3 regions of the Ruegeria sp. BC8 genome follow, and region 1 is predicted to be linked to each of the others. Evidence: riboswitches for the same ligand, from Rfam matches in the RefSeq annotation. Region 1 holds a riboswitch; each other region holds the start of a gene.

Region 1 (5,605 bases):
ACCGCCGAGTCCTTTGAGCATCTGTATGTCTCCTGTCATTCGATTTGCGGCCTAAATACGGGCCGTCTGCGTCCTTCACAAGGGCAGCGCGCCTTCTGCGCGGATGATCAGTCTTCCTCGAACGGATCCCATTCGTCTTCGACCTCGGGCAGGGCTTCGGTTTCGACTTTGGCCGCACGGTCCTGAGGCGTTTCGATCCGGGTGATGCGGGCCATGGGGAACTGTGTCAGAACCGCCTGAACCAAAGGGTGTTCTTCGGCCTTGGCCTTCAGCGCCAGCTCGGCCGCGTCGCGCAGTTCGGCGATGGTGGGCGCGTCCCCGTCCGAGACGATCGAGACCGCCCAGCGATTGCCGGTCCAGCGCTGCAGCGCGGACCCGAGCCGCGCGGCCAGGTCGGTGGGCGCCTTTTCGGTGGGCGTGAACTCGATCCGGCCCGGCTGGTACGAGACAAGGCGGACGCCGTTCTCGACCTCGACCAGAAGCTTCACGTCACGGTTGGAGCGGATCAGCTCGACCACATGCTCAAACGTTGGATAACGCGCCAGCGCGGTCTGCACGTCTTGGGCCAACGCCGCCGTGGGCGCGCCGCCCACACCGCGCGGGGTGGGCGCATAGGCCGAGGCCGTCGCGGTCACGGGCGGGGCGGTGTTGCCGGCAACCGGAACGCCGCCCCCCGGCCCGCCGACGGGCGGCGGAGGGCTGTCCTGAAGGCGTTTGATCAACTCTTCAGGGCTGGGCAGATCGGCCACATGGGTCAGGCGGATCACCGCCATTTCCGCGGCCATCATGGCGTTGGGGGCGGCCGAGACTTCCTCTAGTGCCTTCAGCAGCATCTGCCACATCCGGGTCAGCGCCCGCATCGGCAGCGCCTCGGCCATCTGCTGGCCGCGGGTGCGTTCATCGGGCGAGACGGTGGGATCTTCGGCTGCGTCGGGGGTGATCTTCACCACCGAGACCCAATGCGTGATTTCGGCCAGATCGCGCAGCACCGCCAGCGGGTCGGCGCCCTCGGCATATTGCGCGCCCAGTTCGGTCAGGGCCCCGGCCGCATCGCCGCGCAGGATCATGTCCATCAGGTCCAGCACGCGGCCCCGGTCGGCCAGTCCCAGCATCGCGCGAACCTGGTCGGCGGTGGTTTCGCCGGCACCATGGCTGATTGCCTGATCCAGCAGCGAGGTCGCATCCCGGGCCGAGCCTTCGGCGGCGCGGGTGATCAGTGCCAGCGCGTCATCCGAGATTTCCGCGCCCTCGGCGGTGGCGATCTTGCGCAGCAGGCCGATCATCACTTCGGGCTCGATCCGGCGCAGGTCGAACCGTTGGCAGCGCGACAGCACGGTGACCGGAACCTTGCGGATCTCGGTCGTGGCGAAGATGAATTTCACATGCTCGGGCGGTTCCTCCAGCGTTTTCAACAGCGCGTTGAAGGCGCTGGTCGACAGCATGTGGACTTCGTCGATGATGTAGATCTTGTACCGCGCGCTGGCGGCGCGATAGCGCACGCTGTCGATGATCTCTCGGATGTCGTTCACGCCGGTGCGGCTGGCGGCGTCCATTTCCAGCACGTCCACATGGCGACCTTCCATGATGGCCACGCAATGCTCGCACTGGCCGCAGGGTTCGGTCGTTGGGCCGCCATTGCCGTCGGGTCCGATGCAGTTCATGCCCTTGGCGATGATCCGGGCCGTGGTCGTCTTGCCGGTGCCGCGGATGCCGGTCATGATGAAGGCCTGCGCGATCCGGTCCGCCTCGAACGCGTTTTTCAGCGTGCGCACCATGGCATCCTGACCGACCAGGTCGGCAAAGGTTTCCGGGCGGTATTTTCGGGCGAGAACCTGATAGGCGGGGCTGGACTGTGTGGTCATGTCTGCTCTGACGGATTCGTACTGACGATGCAGGGTAGAGTTCCAGGTGCCCCGCGTCCACAGCACCGGTGCAGGTTTTTCGCTTTGGCGAGCGCGCGGTGTGAGGCATACTGCGCGGATCAAGTTCAATCAGCCAGTTTCGGGGGGAACGTCTGATGACAAATCTTGTGGTTCATGCATTGCAGGTGGGCGGCGGAACGCTGGCCCTGACCTCGGTTCCCGGCGGTGGCGGCGACTATGAGGGAGACCTGGACCTGATTTCAGCTTGGGCGCCGGGGTTGGTGATTTCGATGACAACCCTTGCCGAACTGGTTTCTGTGGGTGCGGGCGAATTGGGTTGTGACATCCATCGGCGCGCCTGCCGGTGGGCACATCTACCGGTCGCCGACTTCTCGGTGCCGTCGACCGAGATATCCGGCCGCTGGCCCGAAGTCAGTGCCGCCGCCCGCCATGCGCTGTCGGGCGGCGGGCGGGTACTGGTTCACTGCCGGGGCGGTTGCGGACGGTCGGGCATGGTTGTCCTGCGCTTGATGATAGAAAGCGGCGAGCAGCCGGAACAGGCCCTGAAACGCCTGCGGGCCGTACGCCCCTGCGCGGTCGAGACTGATGCTCAGATGGACTGGGCCGTCGCCCCGGCGCGCGAGGCACTGGCGACCTGACCTTCAGGCGGTTGCGCGGAATTCGCGCTCGGCCCTGACCACCGGCATGATCGCCGTGGCCTGCAGCATCGCACAGGGTCGATCACCAATGACCTGTGCGGGCAGGGCGTCGCGCTGGTCGTCAAACAGCATGTCGGCAAAGGTATCAAGGCAGTCGGGTGGGGTGTCGGCGGCCGCTCCGCAATACACGCGGATCCGTTCGGGACGTGCATCGAACCGCGCCGTGCAGCCATGTTCGCAATGGGCCAGTTCGCTGCTGCCTTCCACTTGGAAGTCGGGGGATGTAGCGGCCTGCGCCGTCGCCATTGCCTGCGCGATGGCCCGTGCCATGCGCGCCAATGCCGGGCAGGTCTTTCCGGTGCGCTGGCAGATGGTTGCCACGAATTCATGGGTATCGGTCTTCCAAATCATGTTGCGCCCTCCGCGCGCTGGCGGGGTGGATTTGGACAGACGCCGGTTTCAAAGCCAGACCCTGCCCGGACACCCCGTCCGAGTTTCGGTTTCACGTTTGATGGCAGGTCTCCTGACTTGCGGGTCTTTGCTTTGCCGACCTTCCCAACCTTGCGGTCAGTGGTATTTCGGCATCGCTCTCCGCCTACAGTTGCGGGGGCAGTCGCGGCCTTGGTCCGCTCCGGAGTTCCGGGTTGGACCGCACCGTGTTCCCTTTTCATCCCGGACCGAAACGGTACGGGAACCATCCCCTCATCGCTAGCGGTGTATCCGGGATCGAGTCAAGACGGTTTCAGCCCGGTTGCCGGAGTGTGTCCCAAGGGAACAGATCAGGCAGTCTGCGCAGCACATTCGAATCCCTGCGGGCACGCGCCAATTGCCAGCCGCCCTGCATTACGATGAACAGGGTGTCCGCAGCATTTTCAGGGTCGGAAACTCCGAACCGCGCGGCGTGGTTTCGAACTTCGATGATCCAGCTTTCATACAGACGGTCGGCATGTTCCCGAAACGCGCGGTTGTCGGGGCTTTCGAACAGGGTGGCGGCGATGGGGCAGGTCTCCCACTGGGCCGAGGTGTCGAATAGCTTCGCGATTTTGTGGCACAGGGTGGTGACCCCGTCGCGAAAACCCGCGGCGTCGTCGAATGCCGCAGCGATCATGTTCAACATCCCGTCCGAGGCCCAACTGGCCGCCGCCAGGGCCAGATCCGGCTTGCCCTTTGGAAAATGGTGATACAGTGAACCCTTGGGGGCCTGCGCTTCGGCCAGCAATTCCGCCAGACCGACACCGTTATAGCCCGAGCGCTGGAACAGTTTGGCGGCAGTCACGATCAGGCGATCTTTGGTGTTTGGTGGACGTTGGGTCATGCAGGCCAAATATTGACAGGCCTAGACCAATTGGTCCAGACACAAAGCATTAGACCGATCGGTCCAGAGTGTTTGGAGGCAAAGATGTTGGATTCGCAGCACGCGGTTGACGTGGAAGACTTTAAGTTTCCGTCGGGCCAGACCCAGCTGGCGGCGCGGCTTTACACTCCGGCGGTCGAGCCGCAAACCGTTGTTGTGCTGAACGGCGCAACAGGAGTGCCACGTGACTACTATCAGCACTTTGCTCGCTGGCTGGCCGCCGAGCGCGGTATGGCTTGCCTGACATATGATTACTGGGATTTCGAGCATTCGCTGACCGGGCGGCTGAAAGACTCGAAGGCCACGATGGCGGACTGGGCGCTGATCGACATGCCCGCAGCGCGTGCCGAGATGCACCGTCGATACCCGCAGGCAAAACTGTGGGTGATCGGGCATTCGGTCGGTGGAATGCTGGGTCCGCTGCAACCGGAAATCGAACAGATCGACCGGATGATCTGTGTGTGCGCAGGTTTGGTGACGGTGGCCGATCACCCGTGGCCCTACAAGGGCTTGGCGACTCTGTTCTGGTATGGCCACGTGCCACCTCTGGTGCGTCTTCTGGGGTACCTGCCGGGGAAACTTCTGGGATTCGGAGCCGATTTGCCGGCGGGCGTCTATTGGCAATGGCGCAAGTGGTGTACATCGCCCACCAGCTATCTGCCAGAATTGGGAGACACGCTTCCCCAGGCGGATTGGAGCCGGGCGAACGCCGCGGCGGATATCATTGCGTTCGAGGATGACCAGACAGTGCCACCGCCCGCCGTCTGGCGGCTGGCTGAACTCTATGGTCCGACCGCCCGTCGGCACTTGTTGGATCCCAAGGATTTCGGGCTGTCCGAAATCGGTCATATCGGCGCCTTCGCCCGGCGCAGCAGTGCCGTTTGGCCGCGATTGATCGCCTGACCCGCCCGCAAGCGCGGTTTTCAGGAACAACGACGAAATGCAGAGGTTGGATTGACCGGGCCGAATACGCGGCGCGGCGTCAAGTGAGAGGTTGGACATCGACCCAAGCGGGGCTCGTTGTGGCTGCTTCCTTCCGGACCTGACCAGGTTGGCGAGGCGCTTGCCCGCGCCAACCTCTCGACCGCCGATATAGGCATCACGCACCCGCTTGGCAACCCGTCACAAAGACAGGCGTACCCTAAGAAACCCGCGCGCGTCCTGCCCGTCGGTGGTGGCTGCAAAGTGGTCGAGCTCGTGCAGGTAGTTTGCAGCGCGTGGCCCGGTCTTCAGAATCACGGACCGGCCCGCCTGCGGAACAAAGGAAAAGCTTTGGGCGGTGTTTTCCACCGGATCCGGACCCAATCGTCCCGCCAGGTAGTCGCGCAAGATTCCCTGGAGGCTCAGCGGCGGCACCGGGATCAGGCGGGCCGGGTCTGGGACGGGAAAGTTGCCGCCGCCATTGGCTCGGTAGCTGTTTGATGCAACGACGAATTGTTCATCCGGATCGACGGGGCGGCCCTGAAAGGCAAGATCGCGCAGGCGGGAATGGGACGTGTCGATCAACTGGCCGCCTAAATCATATCGCGCGGGCTGGGTCAGATCGAACCTGTAGGTCACCCCATGCAGCACGTCGAAATTGTGCCCGGTGCCCTCGGGGTCGATCAGAACCTGCTCGTCGCTGTTGCCAAGTTGGGAAAACTGGGCAGCCGACATCTCCAGCCACTCGGCGATCTGGCGGCCATCCAGCAGCATGGCGGCCAGTTGGTTTGGAAACACATGCAAGTCCG
Region 2 (5,605 bases), 690 kb from region 1:
ATAACTGCCGCATGTGCCAGATCGAAATGCAAGTTGAAGCTCCTTTTTGCAGATTTGGGATTGATGAATGCGTGTCAGCAGTCACCTGACGGCAGCATCGCTACGTCCGAGTATCTTCCCTCAGATGTCGTGATCCGAGCACAAGCACCGGTCTCCTTGTTGAACCAGTACGAGGTCAGCCCTTCGCTTCGGATGAGTTCAAACCCGAGACTTTGAATGCCCATTTCAGCCTGACCCGCTCTTGCGCCTTCAAATGACGACAGATCGCTGGAACTGCCCACGGTTGGTGCACTTGCTTCGACTGATCCGCCACTTTCACCGCATCCTGCAAGCACAGAGACACTGACCGCGCCGATCACCAATAGGATCTTGGAGTTCATCTGCTTTCCTATTTTTTGGAAATGCGTTTCATGGTTTCGGGGCGATCACCTATTCAATTCCAAAAATGACGTTGTAGTCGACGGCAGAGTTGCTGCGGTTGATGACCTCGACAACATGATCTCCGGATTGCCAAAGCTGTCCGCGATACTCCTTGTCCGCAGACATCAATCCCAACAATTCAGACCCATCGGGGTTGCGAATGACGTAGTCCAAAGAGCCATTTTGCGGAGCAACGCGGACATAAAGGAACTGTTCGTTCTTCGCGCCAAGAACGTATTGCTGCGATGCCCCTGGCGCGAGTTGGCCGACGAGCTCGGCGCCGGTGGACCCGGAATCGAATTTGACGCGCTGGCTACCTGTAGACCCGGAAGCGCCGGCCATGGCTCCGCCACCATCATCCATCGCCTCGACAACCGACATCTCGCCAATGCTTCCGTCCTTGTACGCAATGCAGCGCCAAAGTGTTCCGCCGGCGTCACGCAGCATGACGAGCGTGCCGGCTTCCGAGAACTGTGAGCTTTCGATCGTACCGGATTGACCGTCCGGTCCACCGACCTGTCGCAGATGGTCGATACACGCGTCGTCGGCGTCTGACATGGCCAGGGCGGCCGTTCCGCTGATCGCAAGTGCGGGTGTGAAAAGATTCCAAAAACTGCGTTTCATAAGCAGGTCCTCTGTCGGTCTATCGTAAATGTTATGTTTCCGGTGAGCAGAAACCTCACTTCGCTTCCCGCAACTTTGCCAGAAATTCATCGCATGCCTGTGCGCTGCCGACGATCTCGTCCGTCGTTTCAATTCCTTGCAATGATGCCATCTCGGAGTTCACGCGATTGAGGATCTGATCTGCTTGCTCGGCGGTGATCAGGTTCTCGGCCTGAGCTCCCTTCAATGTGGTGCACACACCGGCGGACAAGCCTGTCGCAACGCCGACACCCATCGCGGCCCCGCCGCCCAAGGTCATCGCTCCAACCACGCCGAGGATGAGCCCGATCACAAGCCCCAAGATCACTTTTCCCATGTTTTCCTCCCATTTTGCGGGAAAGAGTTCCGCCTTCATTCCTGGCGCAAACCACGTGCCCATCTGCATATCAAAACCAGTGCCAACAGGTTGAGCACCGGTGCAATCGCCGCGAGCCACGGTTTGGCCGACTCTGAGAAAAGGTCCAACGCAAGGACCCAAGGCAGACCCAGCGGCAAAAGGAATACGCCGGACAATGGGTCTCGTTCCTGTCCAAACCAGCCAAAAGTGCCCGTCACAAACGCAAACAACGCCAACAGGTAAAGGGTCGCGAACGCGATGATGGTTATTCTGCAGACCAAGCCGGACCTCAGCGTATCAAGCCAGTGCTGCGCAGCCGATTTCGGCTACGCATCAAACCGGTCACAACGCGCCTTCGTCGCCCAGGAACTCGATACCAGCTGTCGCGCCATCACTGTAGGCAATACAATTCCACGGAGCCCGATCCTCTCCAACCCCAACGGTGACTTGTGTTCCAGCCTCGCTGAACGCGGATGAGAGCACGACCACTTGCGAATTGTTTGTTGTTTTGGCCACGTCTCGCAGACACGCCTGTTGAGCGGGCGTCAGTTCGGCGGATGCACTTGACGTGCTCGTATCGTCACAGGCCGCTAGTAGTGCGAAACACGTCGCGCCTGAAATCATCATGACTTTGTTAATCACTTTCTTCTCCTCTTGGGTTTGTCGATACATGTGGAATAGGTGGCCTCTTTTTCGCGCTCTCACGTCTATGCAGTCATACGAGCATACCCCGGTCTGGTAATTCCCGTTCCAAAAAAGTCTGCCGCCAATGACATGATTGGCAGACAGTTAATCTGCTGATCCCCGGGATCGTGAACAAAGCGTGCTGACGCAATGACGTCATGGGCAAAAACCGGTGCGAAGTTTCGAGGAAGGGTTCGTACGTTAAGTCCGGGCACCGCGTTCTCCCAACGCTGATTTTCGTGAAATGCCTTCCGACCGCCAGCACTCACTCCAGCAGTCGGAAGGGCCCGACGAAACGGGCGACAGCGACAACAACGGAGGTAAAGCTAAAGTTGTGTCGAATTCGTATGTTTGAATCAATCACAGGATAAATCAATGATTTTTCCGCGCGTAAATTATGTACGCTTGCCAACGATAGGCTTCTGCATTCAAAGAGAAAAGGCGAGGCCGCTCACGGAGGCTTGGCAGTCAGCCCGCTTGCGCCCCCGTGTTTCGGGACCTTCCGGGCTATCGTAAGTCAGTTGGTCAAAACGACGTAATTCGCCGCCCGGTCTGTCGCTCAAGTGGTGCCGAAGGGTCGCCTGGATACCTCCATTGCGCACCCGCCCAGAACGTCGTTGACAGTGCAACCCGATTCATGGATGAGATTGGCGCTGATGGTTCCCGATCGTTTCGGCGGTCGGGTAAAAGGGAATACGGTGCGGCGCCGTTCTGACGCCAATTCCGTGACTGCCCCCGCAACTGTAGGCGGTGTGCGACCCCCGGATGCCACTGGGCCGATAGGTCTGGGAAGGCGGGGCAAGCCATACATCGCGAGTCAGGAGACCTGCCATCATCAAACGCAACTCAACCCGGGCGGGGTGTCCCGGAAGGAGGCCAAGATGGCATTTTCGGCTTGCGCCGCTGACATGACTGGTTCCCTTTCCGCCCCGCGATTTCGCGGAGGGCGAAGTGAGCCGACAATCAACACATCACATCACGGTTTGCCTATCTTGCCGACCCAAGGGCGCAGCCGTACGCCCCGGGCCTGACCTGATCGGACGATTGCGCGCCGCGCTGGCCGAAGACGACGGTTTGGCAGGTTTTGACGTTTCCGGTGCGGCCTGCATGGCCGGGTGATCAGCCAAACGGTGCTTGAAGCTGGCGGAGCACCGGCGAAGGCGCGCGGCAAAGGAGTAGAACTTGCAAGCAAGCCCTTCACTATCTTAGCCGTATTAATGGGTAATGGCGGAGACGAAGGGATTCGAACCCTCGAGACGGTTTCCCGCCTACTCCCTTAGCAGGGGAGCGCCTTCGACCACTCGGCCACGTCTCCGCCGACGGGTATAGCCGTGCAAGCGACGGAAATACAAGGCCAATTCCTGCACCACCGGAAATTTTTGCCGGATTGGGCGAAGCCCTTGAAAACGCTTGGAATCGCTTGGGTCTGCACCCGCTTGGGCAAAGGCGTGGTCGCTATGTCTTGCTGTTGGATTTTCAAGAACCATGCGTGGATTCGCGTTCTGCTTCGATTTGGTTTCGCTGAACCAACGTCGGTTGGCCTGAGAATGTACGCGCGGCCAGAGTACGCAATCGGACACAAAAATTTGGGCGAGCCAGGTGCGGTAGGGAACTGCATCTGCAAAATGATGGGTGTCGCAAACGGCTGAACCAATTGGAGAGGTTGCCTGCCTTTGGCGTTGGAACGCGCTCTGTTGGATCACCAGTGTCAGGTGGTTTGAGTTGCAGAAACGGCCGTTTCTTTTGACTGAACTCGGCGGCTCAGCTTCTCCGCTGAACAGGCATAAGAACAGAAAACTTGCCAATTACATGCCAATGGATGCATATTTGCTAAGATTTTAGTCATTTTGATTGATCCAAAAAAACAGTTTCAGAGGCTGGCCGGGCAGTGAGCGCATCCGCGCTTTACAGTAACCTTTGGGGGAAGGGCTGGCATTTTGGCTTGGTTGAAGATTGTTCTGGTTGGTTTTTTCGTTCTTTGCGTTCCTGCCCTCAGTTGGGCAAATATCGGAACCGTAATCAGCGTGAAACAGGGGGCGGACGTGACCCGTGGCGGCAAAACGCTGCCCCTGCGTAATGGGATGGAGGTGTTGTCCGGCGACTCGATCGTCACGGATGCGAATGGCGTGGTTCAGCTTGTCTTTGTGGATGACACGAAGATCGCGGTTGGTCCCAATGCGCGGATGGTTCTGGACGTGAAGATGTTGCGCGGCAACCGCAAGGCTAAAAGCTTTGCTGTCGAGGCGCTGGGTGGAAGCTTCCGGTTCATCTCGGGCAAAAGCAGGAAAGGCGCCTACTCCATCAAGACGCCGACGGCCACCATGGCGGTGCGGGGCACGGTATTTGACATGTGGATCGCGCCGGGAAACCAAAGCGCGATGCTCGTGCTGCACGGCACGGTTCAGATGTGTGGCCTCGGCGGCTCTTGCCGATCAACGGGTCGGATTTGCAGCTTGTATGCAACCAGCCAGCGTGGTGCGGTCGGGCGCCCGGTCGATCAGGCGATGTATGACAAGGCCGTGGTCAGCGGTTTTCCTTTCATTCAGTCGCAGAAAGACCTCAAACCGCCTTTGCAGGTGGATGTCGAAGGTTGCTCGGGTGAATCCCAACCTGCGCCGCGCGCAAAATCGGACGCGCCCGAACCGCGCCGGTCCGCTCCGCCGCAGAGGCAGGTCAAGGCAGCGGTTGCCGCGCCGCCCGAACAACCGGATCCGGTAGGGCAGTTCGACAGGCCGGGCGATCGGCCCGAATCTATCGATGATCGGCGGGATACTGGCGGCGGTGTCTTTGGGTCCGGCGGCGATGGCTAGAGCGTTGTCCATGTCGTTGCCGGCGAGCAGAGGTTGACGTGAGCGTCAGGCAGCACGAGAAAGCTGGACGGCGCCGTGCTTTTCGGCTGGTGGGCCTGGGTCTGATCCTGTTTGGTTGTCTGCTGCGGGTACTGGACCCTTATCCGGTCCGCATGTCCCGGCTGATCTATTTCGACGTGTTGCAGCGGTTGTCCCCGCGCGCCTTCGATCCCGATTTGCCGGTCCGGGTCGTCGATATCGACGAAACGTCGCTCGAGAATTGGGGCCAATGGCCCTGGCCCCGGACCCTGTTGACGCAGATGGTCGAGCGGTTGGGCGACTATGGCGCCGCTTCAATTGCATTTGACATGTTGTTCGCCGAGCCCGATCGGTACTCACCGTCGCGGCTGCTGAGTGATCCGGCCCTAGCTGACATTCTCAGCGCCAAAAAGGAAGCCGCCCAGCTGGACAATGACATCTTGTTCGGGGCCGAGGTTTCGAACTGGCCAGTCGTGATGGGTGTGGCGGCGCGATTGACCGTAGGGGATCAGGACATTGCCCCGAAGGCCGGGATCGTGGAGATCGGCGAAAACCCGGCCGCCGGGCTGGTGTCCGTGCCCCACTGGACTCCGCTGGCGCCACCGCTGGACCGGGATGCAACCGGGATCGGCGGTGTGAATGTTTCACCTTTGGGCGGCACGGGCGTGGTGCG
Region 3 (5,605 bases), 550 kb from region 1:
TAGCCTCGGCGGTGCTGGTGGCCTGATCCAGCCCCAGATCGGCCTCGAGCCCGATGGCCTGCGCCTCATCACGGATATCGGCCTGCAACCGGTCGCGCCGTTTGGGGTCCAGCCCGTCGGCGTTCGAGAACTCGTCCAGCAGCGATTCCAGCCGCACCATGCGGTCGGGCGTGCTGCTTTGCTTCATCGGCGGAGGAATGTGGCCCAGCGTCACCGCCCCGATCCGGCGCTTGGCCTGCGCGGCCTCGCCCGGGTCGTTCACGATGAACGGATAGATCACCGGCAGATCGCCGATCAGCGCCTCGGGCCAGCATTCCGCCGAGAGCGCCACCGATTTGCCCGGCAGCCATTCCAGTGTTCCGTGGGCGCCGATATGGATCAGCGCATCGGCGCCCAACCCGTGCCGCAGCCACAGGTAGAAGGCTACGTAGCCGTGCCGGGGCGTGCGCGACAGGTCGTGGTATTCGTCGTCGCGCAGTTCCGGAGTGCCGCGTTCGGGCTGTAACGCCACCAGCGCCTTGCCGCGCCGAAGCGCGGTGAAGTGGAAGGCCCCATCGGCGCAGGCCGGGTCGTCCTCGGGTGCGCCCCAGACGGTTTCCAGATCGGCGCGCAACGCCTCGGGCAGTTGCGCCAGCGCCGCGCGGTAGGCCGAGACCGGCCAGGAAATCCGGGCGTCCAGCAGGGTATCGGCAATCGGTTCGGCGGGGGCGGTGTCATAGCCGGCGCCCTGCAGGTCGGACAGGATCGCCTCGGCCGAGGCCAGCGCGTCCAGCCCCACCGCATGGGCCATCTGCCAGTCTTTGCCCGGATAGGTGGACAAGACCAGCGCGGGGACCTGTTGCGCCTTTGGCTTCTCGGCCAGGTCCACCCAGGCCATCGCCCGGTCGACGATGGCGGTGATCCGGTCGGGCTCGGGCCGGTGGGCGAAACGGGAATATTCCAGTTGCGGGTCGCGCTTGCCCGGCTCCTTGAACGAGGCGACACCGGCTGTGATACGCCCGTCTACCTCGGGCAGGACCACATGCATGGCCAGATCGGCGGGCGACATGCCGCGTTCGGCCTCGGCCCAGGCCTTGCGGCGCGAAGTGGCCAGCGCGACCTGAAATACCGGCACGCCCGCCACGTCCAAGGGCGATGTGCCCGACGCGCCCTTGCCCGAAAACGAGGTGGCATTGATGATCGCCGAGGGCGTCATCTCGGGGATAATCTCGGCCAGCCATTCCGCCGCCGCAGGCGCCTTGAGCGAGGGCGCGAACAGCCCTACCGCCTGATGACCCCGCGCGCGGATTTCTCGGATCAGGGCCGCGACCGGCGCGGTATCGGCCGCGGTCAGGTAGGCGCGGTAGAACGTCACGATGATGCGCCGACCTTCGCCCGCGAATGCGTCCTCGGGCGCAATCACGCCGCGATCCGGGCACCACGCGCCGCAGTCGGGCAGAGTCTTGGCCCCCATCACCGGCCCGGCATAGAGCCCCGCCGCCAGCGCCATCTGCGCCAGCGCCGCCTGCGCGGCCACCTCGCCGCCGGTGTCGCACAGATGCGCCAGCCGCCGCAGGGTCGAGACCGGCAGGGTGGAATAGTCGTCCAGCCGCGTATCCTCGCGCCCGTCGGCGGGCAGCACCGCCAGCGCGATGCCCTTGGCCTGCGCCAGCGCCAGCACCTGCTGCAACCCGTAGGACCAATAGGGCACTCCGCCGATCAGCCGGATCAGGATGCCCTTGGCACCCTCCAGCGTCTGCTCGACATAGGTATCGACCGACAATGGGTGCTTCAGCGCCGTCAGGTTGGCCAGCCGCAACGAGGGCATCCGCCCCTCGGGCCCGCCGCCGCGATGCCAGCCGGCCGCGAAAGCACCCAGGTCGCTGTCCGAAAAGGACAGCACCACCAGATCCGCCGGACTCTGGCCCAGATCGGTCGGGGTCTCGGTTTCTTCGAGCCCGTGGCTTTCGCGGAAGACGACGTGCATCGGTGCTTACTCGGCGGCCTCGGTGACGCCCGTCAGGATGCCGCGGATCGCGGCCTCGTCGATGTCGTCATGCTCGGCGATGACCACAAGGCGCGAGCGGCGCTCTTCCTCGGGTTTCCACGGGCGGTCATACTGGTGCCGCACCCGCGCGCCGACCGCCTGGACCAGCAGGCGCATCGGCTTGCCCTGAACGGCGGCATAGCCCTTGACCCGCAGGATGTTCAGCTCGTTCGCCAGACGCTCGATATTGGCGACCAGCTGCGCCGGGTCGGTCTGTTCTGGCAGCTCGACCACAATGCTTTCGAAATCGTCATGTTCGTGGTCGTCATGGCCATCGTGATGCGAGGGGCGGGCGTCCATGTCGTCCTCGGCTGCGGCCTCCAGCCCCAGCACCACGCGCACGTCCACCGCACCCTCGGCCACTTCGACCACGGGCAGGGGGCGCGGCGCCTCGGCGGCGATGATCTCGCGCGCCTTGGCCACGCCTTCGGGGCCGGCCAGGTCGGGTTTGGTCAGAAGGATGATGTCGGCGCACGAGATCTGATCCTCGAACACCTCGGACAGGGGCGTTTCGTGGTCGATCGAGTCATCGGCCATGCGCTGGGCGTCCACCGCCGCGACATTCGGGGCGAAACGGCCTGCAGCCACGGCCTCGGCATCGGCCAGCGCGATCACGCCGTCCACAGTGATCTTGGAGCGGATATCGGGCCAGTCGAACGCCTTGAGCAGCGGTTTCGGCAGGGCCAGACCGCTGGTTTCGATCAGGATGTGATCGGGGCGCGGGTCGAGCGCCATCAGCGCCTCGATCGTGGGGATGAAGTCATCGGCCACGGTGCAGCAGATGCAGCCATTGGCCAGTTCCATGATGTTTTCCGCCGGGCAGTCGGGGATGGCGCAGCTTTTCAGGATTTCGCCATCGACGCCTACATCGCCGAATTCGTTGACCACCACGGCCAGCCGCTTGCCCTGCGGGTTTTGCATCAGATGGCGGATCAGCGTGGTCTTGCCCGAGCCGAGAAAGCCGGTGATGACGGTGACGGGAAGTTTTTCGAGGGTGCTCATGCTCAGGCTCCAATCGGGGGAATGCGGGCGGCGCAGTTCTTGCGGAAATGTTCAGGGCGGTCGCGCCATTTCACAAGGCCATCATCGGCGGCCAAATATTTGGTGGCGCCTTCGACGATGATCTCGACATGGTCGGATTCGTTCAGGTTTTCATAGACGAAGGTCCAGCGCGACGGCCCGCCGCGCAGAACGATAGAGCAGCCCTGATCGCAGTTCGACAGGCATTCGACCGGCTTCAGGGTGATGCCTTCGGGCAGGTCGGCAGCGGCCAGCGCCTTGTGCAGCAGCGTGCCGGGGCGCTGGGCGTCATCCTCGATGGGCAGCCCGCGTCGGCAGGTGGTGCAAACCAGCAGCTCGACTGGTGTGGTCTCGGTCACGTATCTCATCCCCCCTCACTCGGTTGTCGGGGGACGGGGTATGCGCGGGCCACGTTGCGGACATGGGCCCGACACCGGAACACCCCGTCCGGTTTGTCTTCGGGCGTTGGCAGGTCTCCCGGCTTGCGGATGTCAGAGCGGCGCTCTGTCGGATGTCCCGCCTTCCCGGCCAGCAGCCAGTGGCATTTGGGCACCCTCTCCGGTCACGGTCGCGGGGGCGGCTGCGTTTGACGGAAAACCGCTGACGCATTCCCTTTTCATCTGCTTGCACAGACACCAACGCAAGCGACATGCGGCACGGGCAGGGGGGTTGTCAAGCGCGCGGGGCCAAGTGCCTCGCGTCGGATAGAAAAAGCGACTTGCCGGGGTCAGTCCGCGGCATCACCGGCCAATCGGTCGCGCAACCACGCGAGGAACAACTGGGCGGGGATGGACGGAGGCGCCGCGCTGACGCTGCGGATCAGGTAGTGCGACTGGGCAAAGGGAATCGCCGGCCCTGCAACCCGGATCGGCGCGCCCTGCGCGATCGCGTTGCGCCCGAACCGCTCCAGAACGGTGGCGTAGCCCGCGCCGGCCATCACCAGTTGCAGCGCCGTGACGGTCGTATCCGCCGAATGGCGCGCGGGGCGGTCGGGCAGGTCGGTGTCCGTGGCCTCGAAGTACCGCGCCCAGTTGTCCTCGTACCCCAAAATGTGGATCAACGGGCCGTTGCGCAGGTCTGGCGCCGGGTCCTGCGCCCGGCAGACGGGCACCAGCCGTTCCGAGCACAGCCGTTCGGCCGCGACACCGGGCCAGTCGCCATGGCCCAGCCGGATTTCCACGTCCACATCCGCGGGCGCGGCCGAGTCGTTCCAGATATGCGACACCAGCCGCACCGGAATTTCGGGGTGCTGCGCGCTGAACGCGGGCAACTCGGTCGCGATCCAGTAGGTCATCGACGATATCGCCGCCCGGATGGTCAGCGCCTGCCGCGAGGCGGGGCCGAACAGGCTGTTGGTGGACAGCGCAATATCCGATAGCGCCCGGCGCACGGTCAGCGCATAGGACTGGCCCAGCTCGGTCAGCGACAGGTGCCGGGCGTTGCGGGCAAAAAGCGGCTGGCCGAGGTCCGCTTCGAGTGAGCGGATATGCAGCGACACCGCCGTCTGGGTCAGGCCCAGTTCCTGCGCGGCGGCGGTGAAATTCAGATGGCGGGCGGCAGCCTCGAAGCTGCGCAGCCAAGCCGGATTGGGCAAGCGGTCCATTCAGCACCAAAATATTTTGCATCTAGGTCGACTTTTTATTCGTTTCTTTTGTCGGTGGGCAACGGAAATACTCGGGCCAACGAAAACGCGCCTGCAGGAGGGCAGAACATGAAGGTCGGGTTCATCGGTTTGGGCAATGTGGGGGGCAAGCTGTCGGGGTCGCTACTGCGCAACGGTATCGACCTGACGGTATACGACCTGAACCCCGATCTTGTGGCGGAGTTCGCCGCCAATGGGGCAAAAGCCGGTGAAAGCCCGGCGCAGATGATGCGCGATTGCGATGCGGTGATCACCTGCCTGCCGTCGCCCGCTGCCTCGGACGCGGTGATGCAGCAGATGCTGCCTGAGGTGACCAAAGGCAAGATCTGGATGGAGATGTCCACCACCGACGAGGCCGAGGTCAAACGCCTGGGGGCCATGGTGATCGAACGCGGCGGGGCGGCGGTGGACTGCCCGGTTTCGGGCGGGTGCCACCGGGCGGCCACGGGCAATATCTCGATCTTCGCGGGCTGCGACCGGGCCACGTTCGAGCGTATCCTGCCGTTCCTTACGACCATGGGCCGGCGCATTCTGCATACCGGCGATCTGGGCACGGCCTCGGTTCTGAAGGTGCTGACCAACTATCTGGCCACTGCCAACCTGATCACCTGCGCCGAGGCGCTGGTGACCGCCAAGGCCGCCGGGATGGACCTGAACACCACCTACGAGGCGATCAAGATTTCGTCCGGCACGTCCTTCGTGCATGAGACCGAAAGCCAGGTGATCCTGAACGGCTCGCGCGATATTTCCTTCACCATGGACCTGGTGAAAAAGGATATCGGCCTGTTCCAGGAGGTCGCCGACCGCGCCGGCGTGCCGTTGGAGATGAACCCGTTGATGATCAAGATCTTCGACGACGCCATCGCCCGCTATGGCGCGCGCGAGCTGTCGCCCAACGTCATTCGACGGCTCGAGGA

What was found. A riboswitch is a leader RNA that binds a small molecule or an ion and turns the genes downstream of it on or off. The one in region 1 is predicted to bind cobalamin.
Region 2: another riboswitch for cobalamin. It lies ahead of ACR3EK_RS16775 (thioredoxin domain-containing protein); the one in region 1 lies ahead of ACR3EK_RS13290 (hypothetical protein).
Region 3: another riboswitch for cobalamin. It lies ahead of ACR3EK_RS10605 (DUF1636 family protein); the one in region 1 lies ahead of ACR3EK_RS13290 (hypothetical protein).

What each region holds. Positions count from the first base shown of each region.
Region 1 covers NZ_JBQFIV010000001.1:2,633,749-2,639,353, reverse strand. Annotated here, with positions in the region: gene ACR3EK_RS13305 (YbaB/EbfC family nucleoid-associated protein) at 1-21, opposite strand, end outside; gene ACR3EK_RS13300 (DNA polymerase III subunit gamma/tau) at 108-1,862, opposite strand; gene ACR3EK_RS13295 (protein-tyrosine phosphatase family protein) at 2,018-2,521, shown strand; gene ACR3EK_RS13290 (hypothetical protein) at 2,525-2,932, opposite strand; cobalamin riboswitch at 3,018-3,233, opposite strand; gene ACR3EK_RS13285 (TetR/AcrR family transcriptional regulator) at 3,264-3,836, opposite strand; gene ACR3EK_RS13280 (alpha/beta hydrolase family protein) at 3,921-4,778, shown strand; RNA gene ffs (signal recognition particle sRNA small type) at 4,860-4,958, opposite strand; gene ACR3EK_RS13270 (5'-nucleotidase C-terminal domain-containing protein) at 4,998-5,605, opposite strand, start outside.
Region 2 covers NZ_JBQFIV010000001.1:3,327,633-3,333,237, forward strand. Annotated here, with positions in the region: gene ACR3EK_RS16750 (hypothetical protein) at 1-32, opposite strand, end outside; gene ACR3EK_RS16755 (hypothetical protein) at 75-380, opposite strand; gene ACR3EK_RS16760 (hypothetical protein) at 430-1,044, opposite strand; gene ACR3EK_RS16765 (hypothetical protein) at 1,100-1,438, opposite strand; gene ACR3EK_RS16770 (hypothetical protein) at 1,763-2,062, opposite strand; cobalamin riboswitch at 2,745-2,952, shown strand; gene ACR3EK_RS16775 (thioredoxin domain-containing protein) at 3,056-3,223, shown strand; tRNA gene ACR3EK_RS16780 (tRNA-Ser) at 3,330-3,419, opposite strand; gene ACR3EK_RS16785 (FecR family protein) at 4,129-4,914, shown strand; gene ACR3EK_RS16790 (CHASE2 domain-containing protein) at 4,953-5,605, shown strand, end outside.
Region 3 covers NZ_JBQFIV010000001.1:2,083,995-2,089,599, reverse strand. Annotated here, with positions in the region: gene cobN (cobaltochelatase subunit CobN) at 1-1,966, opposite strand, end outside; gene cobW (cobalamin biosynthesis protein CobW) at 1,973-3,028, opposite strand; gene ACR3EK_RS10605 (DUF1636 family protein) at 3,031-3,414, opposite strand; cobalamin riboswitch at 3,497-3,701, opposite strand; gene ACR3EK_RS10600 (LysR family transcriptional regulator) at 3,774-4,649, opposite strand; gene ACR3EK_RS10595 (NAD(P)-dependent oxidoreductase) at 4,758-5,605, shown strand, end outside.